Regions from separate parts of the Ruegeria sp. ABF4_144 genome, predicted to be linked through region 1. Evidence: riboswitches for the same ligand, from Rfam matches in the RefSeq annotation. Region 1 holds a riboswitch; each other region holds the start of a gene.
The links. Region 1 has a riboswitch for thiamine pyrophosphate ahead of thiB (thiamine ABC transporter substrate binding subunit). Riboswitches for the same ligand answer to the same signal wherever they lie in the genome.
Positions count from the first base shown of each region.

Region 2: another riboswitch for thiamine pyrophosphate. It lies ahead of thiC (phosphomethylpyrimidine synthase ThiC); the one in region 1 lies ahead of thiB (thiamine ABC transporter substrate binding subunit).
Region 3: another riboswitch for thiamine pyrophosphate. It lies ahead of thiD (bifunctional hydroxymethylpyrimidine kinase/phosphomethylpyrimidine kinase); the one in region 1 lies ahead of thiB (thiamine ABC transporter substrate binding subunit).

Region 1 is NZ_JBSWWK010000003.1:378,211-381,485, forward strand. It holds gene ACXAGD_RS22160 (thiamine/thiamine pyrophosphate ABC transporter permease ThiP) at 1-794, opposite strand, end outside; gene thiB (thiamine ABC transporter substrate binding subunit) at 770-1,750, opposite strand; TPP riboswitch at 1,783-1,888, opposite strand; gene ACXAGD_RS22170 (YbcC family protein) at 1,954-3,275, opposite strand, start outside.
Region 2 is NZ_JBSWWK010000003.1:3,076-6,350, reverse strand. It holds gene ACXAGD_RS20500 (MarR family winged helix-turn-helix transcriptional regulator) at 1-159, opposite strand, end outside; gene thiC (phosphomethylpyrimidine synthase ThiC) at 255-2,054, opposite strand; TPP riboswitch at 2,163-2,282, opposite strand; gene ACXAGD_RS20490 (cytochrome-c peroxidase) at 2,422-3,275, opposite strand, start outside.
Region 3 is NZ_JBSWWK010000001.1:3,397,913-3,401,187, forward strand. It holds gene thiS (sulfur carrier protein ThiS) at 1-110, opposite strand, end outside; gene ACXAGD_RS16990 (FAD-dependent oxidoreductase) at 94-1,071, opposite strand; gene thiD (bifunctional hydroxymethylpyrimidine kinase/phosphomethylpyrimidine kinase) at 1,068-1,871, opposite strand; TPP riboswitch at 1,916-2,022, opposite strand; gene dnaJ (molecular chaperone DnaJ) at 2,152-3,275, opposite strand, start outside.

The DNA.
Region 1 (3,275 bases):
CCTGCCCCAAACCCGTCCCCGCGCGAAAACTTTAGCGCGGCCAGCGCAGCTGCAGCGGTCAGGGCCAATTGCAACGCGGACAGCAACGCCGCGCGGCCAAGGTCAAAATCGTAGGTAAAGGACTGATAGATCGCCAGCTCAATCGTCGTAGCCCGTGGCCCTCCGCCCAAGGTCAGGGCAACGGCGAAGCTGGTCAGACAGATGGCGAAGATCACCGCCAGTACACCCGGCAGGATACGCCGCAGCATCGGCCATTCAATCAATCGGAACATGGCCCAACCGTCACAGCCCAGCTGCGCGGCCAGACGGAACCGCTCGGCCGGAACCTCTTGCCATGCCTGTAGGATCAGCCGAGTGGCCAGCGGCAGGTTAAAGAACACATGCGCCAGCACGACCCCGTGCAACCCGTAGATGCGGATTGGCGGCAGGCCAAAGACGTCTAGAAGCTCAGAAATCCAGCCCGCGCGCCCAAAGACCTGCAACAGCCCGAGGATCGCCACGATGACCGGCAGAATGAAGGGCGCCCCGAGCAATGCAATCAGGATGCGCCGTCCCGGAAACCGCCGCCGGGCCAATGCGCGCGCCACCGGCACCGCCAGCGCCGCGCTGAACAGGGCAGACAGAGTCGCCTGTACCAGCGTGAACCGCAGGGCGGCCCAGTCCGCCGGGCCAAACCCGCCCGCCGCGTCTGCCCGCAGGGCGACAGCAGCAAGCGTTCCCAATATCAGCGCGGCCACCAAAGCCGCCGCGCCAACGCCCGGCCAAGGGCTTACTGGCTGAGCGCGCTCAGCCATTCTGCAAGCGCCTGATCCCGCACTTTGGCAGCCTCATCCGGAGAATACAGCAGGGATTTTTCCGGCTGAATCAGCGAGTCGAACCCTGCGGGCAGACCGGCTGCCGGAGTCACCGCCGGATACATCCAGTTGGTGGTCGGAATGATCTGCTGGAACGCGTCTGAGACCATAAACTCAAGGAACTGATCCGCCAGCTCCGGCTGATCGGTCCCGGCCAGCTTCGCTGCAACCTCAACCTGCATATAGTGGCCTTCGTCAAAGGCAGCCGCCGCTTTGCTCGCATCTTCCTCGGCAATCAGGTGGTAGGCGGGCGAGGTGGTGTAGCTGAGGACCATATCGGCCTCACCTTCCAGAAACAGGCCATACGCCTCGGACCAGCCCTTGGTCACGGTCACGATATTGTCGGCCAGACCGGCCCAGATATCCGCCGCTTCATCGCCATAAGCCGCCTGCACCCACAAAAGCAGCCCCAGACCGGGTGTCGAAGAGCGCGGGTCCTGAATAATGATCTTGGTGTCACCCTCGGCCAGTTCGCGGAAGTTCGCAGGCGCCGCAGCATCGGCATTATGAACAAAGGCGAAGTAGCCCCAGTCGTAAGGCGCGAAAACCTCATCCGTCCATTCGATCGGCAGCGTGTATTCGGCGCTGACCGAGCTGGGCGCGAACAGGCCGGTTTCCTTGGCTGCGGTGATCAGGTTGGTGTCGAGACCCAACACCACGTCGGCGTCCGAGTTCTCACCCTCAAGCCGGATACGCGACAACAGCGCCGCGCCATCTTCGACGCCGACGAGGTTCAGTTCACAACCACAGACTGCCTCAAACGCCTCTTTCACCTGTGGGCCGGGGCCCCAGTCCGAGACAAAGCTGTCATAGGTGTACACGGTCAGCTGAGGTGTATCGGCCGCAACGGCCGTAGTTGCACTCAGAAGTCCCGCAGCAATCATCAGATGTTTCATGTCATCCTCCATTGCGGCGAGAGGGCAAGGATGGATGAAACCGTCACCTTTCCCTCCGCCGGTTCTAGCCGGTTCAGGTTCAACGGGTTCGCCAAAGGCATCTCAGCGCGGCCACGCCACGCACCCCGAGGTGAGGCTCTGACTAGGGTGGAACCGGCCAAAAGACAACCCGTTTCGCAGGCTGTCTGTTGATCGGCTTCAGCTTATTCCGCTGCGATGGCCTGATCGGGCGCGGCGTTGATCAGGGCCCAGTTCAGGTCACCAGTATAGCGCCAAGCCAACTTGCCTTGATCGTCCATGGCGATCAGGTGCAGCCATCCATTGTCGAACAGCGCCCGCACCTGCGGGTGCCGATCAAGGATGTCCGACATCGCCGCGCGCGGGGCCTCAATCACCACCGACAGGCGTAACGGATCGTGCTGATACCCATCGCCGTCATGGATCGATTGCCACGGCAGGCCCGGACGGGGCGCGCCGTTGTTGCCCTCCAGCACGCCAATACCGCCAACTACATTGTGCAGTAGCTTGTTGCCACCGCCGAACAGTTGCGGCGCAACGGTCGAGCCATAATACTGCAGACTGATCCAACTGACGACGACAACAGGTGCGGTCATGATCAGTTCCAGCACGCCAAAGTCATCATCCTTGCGCCAATCGTAATTGTGCAAAAAGGCCTGCCCCGCCAGATCCGCCCCATCCGTGCGGTAACGCGGCGCAGCGATAAAGGCGCGGCACCCGGCCAGCCCCCATTCGGGGCGGGTTTCGGCCCAGTCCTGTGCGCGCCGCTGAATATCGGCGGCTTTGTTGGCCCGCGGCAAGCGTGCAGCACGTTCAGCCCGGGCCAACTGTCCGGCTGCATCCAGCCAGTTCTTGACCTGCGCCAAATCGCTGGGCTGGTGTCCCGACGGCAAATCTTGCTCATACAGGCTGACCCGGTCGGTTGTGGTCAAATGCATTGCTGCCACGAACAAAGTATCTGCGGGAATGGCGATCCCCTGCCCTTCCAGCCCCGAGCGCACTTGCGCATCGTTCAACAATCCGGCCAATAGCCGCGCGTTCACGTCTCCCGCATGGCCTCCACAGGCGCCACAATGCAGTGCGCTTTCATGGGGGTTGTTGGTCACGTCAGCGCCATGTCCAACCAACAGGACGATCTTGGCGAAATTGTCGGTCAAAGACATCGCGGTCAGCACCGTCTTGGCCATACCAATACGCGCCTCCAGATCGATATTCGGGTCCAGTTGAGGCGCAGGATCAACCTTGGTCTTTCCGCCAACTCCCAACGCGTCGCGCATCAACTTGCCCGCATATAAAGGCCCGGTCGCCTCAACAAAGGCAAAGGACGACACAGCCGCCAACTTGAACCGGCCCCAGGCCCGCTTGGCCCGCGCCGTATAACGCCGGGTCAGGTCCTTTCCCGCCGATTCCTTGGCATGAGAGCACACGGACGGCTGCAACAACACCGGGCCATGGACCTCGGTGACGTCAGATCCTGCTGCTTTGTGCGAACTGGCAAGGCCAAAGA
Region 2 (3,275 bases), 380 kb from region 1:
ATCGAGCGAGGTAACACTTTCCGCATTTGCCAGCAGAAACAGTAAACGCCATTCCTCGCGCGACAGACCCAGTTCACGTTCGTAAACGTCTGTCAGATTCCGTGAGAATGCTTCAGACGCGACGGCCAATCGGTAGGGAAAGAAGGAATCTAGCTGCATACTTTGGTCAGACTATGCCAATATCGTTGCATCTGCAACGATATTGCTTGCGTTAGGCGTTACTGGACCCGGAAACCGGATCCAGTGATGCTTTTTTAGTCCTTCTTGGGCTCGACCGGCAGGTACAGATCGCCGCCTTCCCGGAACTTGGCGGCCATGGCCTCCATCCCTTCTTTCTGGGCTTCGGCGCGGATGTCATGACTGATCCGCATGGAACAGAATTTCGGACCGCACATCGAACAAAAATGTGCCACTTTATGCGCCTGCTTCGGCAGGGTTTGGTCGTGGAATTCGCGCGCTGTTTCCGGATCCAGCGATAGGTTGAACTGATCCTCCCAACGGAACTCGAACCGCGCACGTGACAGCGCATCGTCTCGGCGCTGCGCGCCTGGCAAACCCTTGGCCAGATCGGCGGCATGAGCGGCGATCTTGTACGTGATCACACCGGTTTTCACATCGTCGCGGTCGGGCAGGCCCAGATGCTCTTTTGGTGTCACATAGCACAGCATCGCGCAACCGAACCAACCGATCATCGCAGCCCCGATGCCGCTTGTGATATGGTCATACCCCGGCGCGATATCGGTGGTCAGGGGGCCAAGCGTATAGAAGGGCGCTTCGTGGCAGCACTCCAACTGCTTGTCCATGTTTTCCTTGATCTTGTGCATGGCCACATGGCCCGGCCCTTCGATCATCACCTGACAATCCTTGGCCCAGGCAATCTTGGTCAGCTCACCCAAGGTTTCCAGCTCGGCAAACTGCGCCTCATCATTGGCGTCGGCGATTGAGCCGGGGCGCAGCCCATCGCCAAGGCTGAACGACACGTCATAGGCGCGGCAGATATCGCAGATTTCGTCAAAATGCTCATACAGGAAGCTCTCCTTGTGGTGATGCAAGCACCACTTGGCCATGATCGAGCCGCCGCGTGACACGATGCCGGTCACTCGGTTCACCGTCATTGGCACCATGTGCAGACGCACACCGGCGTGAATGGTGAAATAATCCACGCCCTGCTCGGCCTGTTCGATCAGCGTGTCGCGGAATACTTCCCAAGTCAGATCTTCGGCGATGCCGTTCACCTTCTCCAGGGCCTGATACAGCGGTACCGTGCCGATCGGAACCGGGCTGTTGCGGATGATCCATTCGCGGGTGTTGTGAATGTTGCGACCAGTGGACAGGTCCATCACAGTGTCCGCGCCCCAGCGGATCGACCAGACCATCTTGTCGACCTCTTCTTCCATGCTGGAGGTCACCGCCGAGGTGCCCATATTGGCGTTGATTTTGACCAGAAAGTTGCGCCCGATGATCATCGGTTCGCTTTCCGGATGGTTGATATTGGCGGGGATGATGGCGCGCCCTGCCGCAACCTCATCCCTCACGAATTCCGGGGTCACGTAGTCTGGGATATTCGCGCCCCAATCATTGCCTTCACGCGACTCGGCCACGGCCTCGCGCAGTTGGTTTTCGCGGATGGCGATGAATTCCATTTCCGGCGTAACGATCCCGGCACGGGCATAGGCCAACTGCGTCACCGCCTTGCCCTCCTTGGCGCGCAACGGGCGCGGGCGCACCGGAAACTCGGGCGTCAACCGGTCCCCTTCGACAAAGCCGTTATCCTCGGGTTTGACCGCCCGCCCATCGTATTCCTCGACATCGCCGCGCGCGTCGATCCATACCCGGCGCAGGGGGGCAAGCCCCTGACGGATATCGGTGATTACGTTGGGGTCGGTATAGGGGCCGGAACTGTCATAAACCGGCAGCGGCGGCTCACCCGCCGTCGGATGGACCGAAATCTCACGCATTGGCACGCGGACATCCGAGTGCAGCGTGCCGTTCACATAGATCTTGCGCGATGCAGGCAGTTCACCCGTGGTGATCTTGGGATTGGGGATATTCATGTTGGTGCTCCTCAAGCGGTTCAACTCAAAAAGACACCAGATGAGTTTTGGCTTGGGGAAACGAGAGGGCCTACGACCCCCTGTTCGGAGAACGCATGCCAATTTTGCGGCCTGCGCGCCCTAGCTTCCTACGCCAGTATCAACTGGGTCAGGTTCAAAGGGTCGCGTCGCCGGGCAATGCCCTGTCAGCCTCTCAGTCCCCTGGGTGGGACTCCCCTGCGTGAGGAAGGCGTACCGCAAATCGCGCAAAGTCACAACGCATATGTGCCCCCTCCCCTACCGTCCCAGTTTGCAATTTGGGATCAGCGTTTCGGTGAGGGGGTCAAAGAAAAATCGGGAGGGTATTTTCACGCCCTCCCGAACGGGCCTATTGCGGAACGATTTCTCCGGATGGGCGGGGTGTTTTTGCGGTTTCGGCGGGCAGAACCGGATAGGTGACTTCAGGCAAAACACCCGTCAGGCTTTCAAGGAAGGCCGCGATCTGATCCGTATCTTGCGAACTGATTTCTTCACCCAATTGCGACTCGGCCATTATCTGAACTGCGACCTTCAGATCCCAGACCTTGCCCGAGTGGAAATATGGCGCCGTTACCGCGATATTGCGCAGCGGCGCAGCGCGGAAAACATATTCGTCATCAACTGTTTCGGTGACCGCAAAGCGCCCCTTGTCATCGGGTGGCAGGATATCGGCACCGGGCTTTTCGATCAGGCCAAACGGATAATACCCGCTGCCACCCAGATTGATCCCCGAATGGCACGACGAACATCCCAGATCGATAAACTGCACCAATCCCGCCAATTGGACGTCGGACATCGCGTTGTCATCGCCATTCAGCCAGGCGTCGAAGGGTGACGGGGTCAACAAGGTTGCCTCAAAGGCTTCGATCGCCTTTGCAAAGTTGTCGAAGGTGACGGGTTCTTCTTCTCCTTCAAAGGCACCCTCGAACCAATCAACGTATTGCGGCATCGAATTCAAAGTGGCGATCACGTTTTCAGGGGTGTTCGCCATTTCAACACCAGCCTGAACCGGGCCTTTCGCCTGCTCGGCCAGATCAGCCGCGCGACCATCCCAGAACTGAGCTTCGTTGAAAACCGAATTCAATGCCGTCGGGGCGTTGCGCGGACCCCGCTGCCAGCCATGCCCGATCGAGGTTTCCAGGTTGTCGTCCCCACCGGTCGCAAGGTTATGGCAGGAATTACAGGAGAACACACCTGACGCCG
Region 3 (3,275 bases), on a different contig from region 1:
TCCTCGTTCACGGCTGTCGCCACGCGCCCTGAGAATCCGCATTCTGCAAGCAGGTCCGATAGGGTTTCAGCCCGCACCTCATGTGGTTCGCCATTAAGCACGATCTTCATCGACCATCTCCGAATGCTTGTTGTCCAGCGCCAGATCCGCCACGCCCTGCGCCAGTGCCGGGGCCAGCAGATAGCCGTGGCGGTAGAGGCCATTGGCATAGATTGTGCGCCCCAATCGCCGAATACGCGGCAAGTTGTCGGGAAAGGCCGGGCGCAGATCGACCCCAATTTCCAGCACTTCGGCCTCACCAAAGGCGGGGTTTAGCGCGTAGGCGGCGCTGAGCAGTTCCAGCATCGAACGCGCGGTGATGCGGCTGCTGTCCTCACTTTCGATCATCGTAGCACCCAGCATGTAGATCCCATCACCGCGCGGCACGATGTAAAGCGGCATCCTTGGATGCAGCAGCCGCACGGGCCGGGTCAGGGTCACGTCTGGGCAGCGGATCACCAACATCTCGCCCTTCACGCCGCGCAGATCGTGCAGCACCTCGCGGGCGTGCAACCCGCGACAGTCAATCGCGTTTTCAAGCCGCGATGGAGCGAGCTTACGGTGAAACTCAACGCCTTGGTCCAACAATTGTGTATAGAGATCTCGCAAGGCCTGACGTGGGTTCAGATGGGCTTCGTTTCGGAAATGGAGACCCTTGGTAAACCTGTGCAAATCAGGCTCTAAATTGGCGATTTCGGACTGACCGACTTCGCTGCAACCTTCGGTTCGCCGCGCAAACCGACGCAGATCGGGCAGGTCACGCGGGTTGGCCACGACGAGTGTGCCCCGCCTTTCCACCGACGTACGCGCCGCCCACCAGTCCAACGCAATCTGCCCCAACCGCAATACTGGCTCTTCGGCATTTTCATACTCACACCAAGGGGCCAGCATACCGCCCGCCCACCAGGAACACCCATGGGGCCCCGGTGGGCCAGCGGGGTCGAACACCTGAACCTTGGCACCGCGCGAAACAAGTTCGCTGGCCACCGCCAGACCGGCAACGCCGCACCCTATGACCGACCAGACCGTCACGCGGACCAGACCCGGTGGAAATGATGTACCGGGCCATGCCCCTGCCCGATCATCAGACCGTCCGCTCGGGCGATGGCCCCCTGCAAATAGTCATGTGCCTGCGCGACAGCGTCGATCAGGCCAAGCCCCTGCGCCAACCCCGCCGCAATCGAAGACGACAAGGTGCACCCTGTGCCATGTGTGTTCCGCGTCTCTTGCCGAGGAGCCATGTACTCAGCGATTTGCCCCGATACATTGACCAACAAGTCATGGCAGATATCGCCGCGCCCATGTCCCCCTTTCATCAGCACAGCCTGCGCACCGAACCCGCAGAGGGCTAGCCCCTGCTCGATCATTTGATCCGGTGTGTTGGCTTCGGAACAGCCGAGCAAACAAGCTGACTCAGGCAGATTGGGCGTCAGCACGGTGGCGCGCGGCAGAAGGACATCGCGCAAAGTCTGCACCGCTTCCTGCGCCAGTAGCGTATCGCCGGATTTGGCAATCATAACCGGGTCCAGCACCACGGGGCCACCAAACCCGTCAATGGCCTCTGCGACTGTCTGAATAATGCTTGGCGTCGCAAGCATCCCAATCTTGATTGCGCCGACATCCAGATCAGTCAGAACTGCGTCGATCTGGGCGGAAACCACATCCAGCGGAATCCCATGTACTGCCGTCACAGCTCGGGTATTCTGAGCCGTGACCGCCGTGATGACGCTGGCGCCGTATACGCCCAATGCAGACATTGCTTTGAGGTCTGCCTGAATTCCGGCCCCACCGCCACTGTCCGAGCCCGCAATTGTCAGGGCAATATGCGCCATATCGTTGCTCCATCATCAATGGGCAACGCAGCATGGAAAACGTCTGTGCATGTTAGACCGTTCCCTACGCCGGTATTGCCCGGATCAGGTTCGATGGGTTAGCGCATTCACGCCTCTCAGCCCCTTGATTGGGGCACCCCAACGGTTGCGCGGACAATCTCAGGGCTCGTCCGAGGAATCAAGGGCCAATTTTGGCGCAGTCTTCAGTCAATCTGGACTTATGAAACATAAAAGCCGGCCCCATTGGACCGGCTCTTTGATTTGCTAAACGGATGAAAACTCAGCCTTTCATCCCATCCCAGAAGGACTTGACGGATGAGAAAAAGCTTTTTGATTCCGGATGGTTATCTTCACCCAGATCATCAAATTCTTTCAGCAGTTCTTTCTGACGACTGGTCAGGTTGACCGGCGTTTCCACGGCCAGTTCGATGAACATGTCGCCAACACCGCCGCCGCGCAGCGCAGGCATACCTTTGCCACGCAGGCGCATTTGACGGCCCGACTGGCTACCGGCAGGAATCTGCACGCGGCCGCGACCACCATCGATGGTCGGCACTTCGATCGACCCGCCTAGTGCGGCCTTGGCCATGCTGACAGGTACGCGGCAATAGAGGTTCACGCTGTCGCGTTCGAACAGCTTGTGATCGGAAACTTCGACAAAGATATACAGATCGCCCGGAGGGCCACCACGCATCCCGGCCTCACCCTCGCCCGCCAGACGGATGCGGGTGCCGGTTTCGACACCGGCAGGGATATTCACAGACAACGCGCGTTCTTTCTCCACGCGGCCTGCGCCGTTGCAGGACTTACAGGGGTTCTTGATAATCTGACCCAGACCCGAACACGTCGGGCAGGTCCGTTCAACGGTGAAGAAACCCTGCTGCGCGCGGACCTTGCCCATGCCCGAGCAGGTCGGACAGGTGGTCGGTTCCACACCGCCCTCAGCTCCCGAACCATCACAGGCCGAACAAGCCACGGCCGCCGGTACGCTGATGGTTTTCTGCAGGCCCGAGAACGCCTCTTCCAGCGTTACGCGCAGGTTATAGCGCAGGTCCGACCCGCGCGCGGCACGACGACCGCCACCAGCACCACCGCGCTGACCACCCATGAAATCGCCAAATAGATCGTCGAACACATCCGAGAACGCGCTGGAGAAATCGCCCTGACCAAAGCCTCCGCCCGGACGGCCACCGCCACCCATGCCGTTTTCAAAGGCGGCATGACCAAATCGGTCATAGGCAGCCTTTTTATCGGCATCACGCAGCACGTCATAGGCTTCGTTCGCTTCCTTGAACTGCGCCTCGGCATCCGGGTTGTCCTTGTTGCGGTCGGGATGCAATTCCTTGGCCTTCGTGCGAAAGCCTTTTTTGATTTCATCCGCCGATGCGCCCTTGGACACGCCGA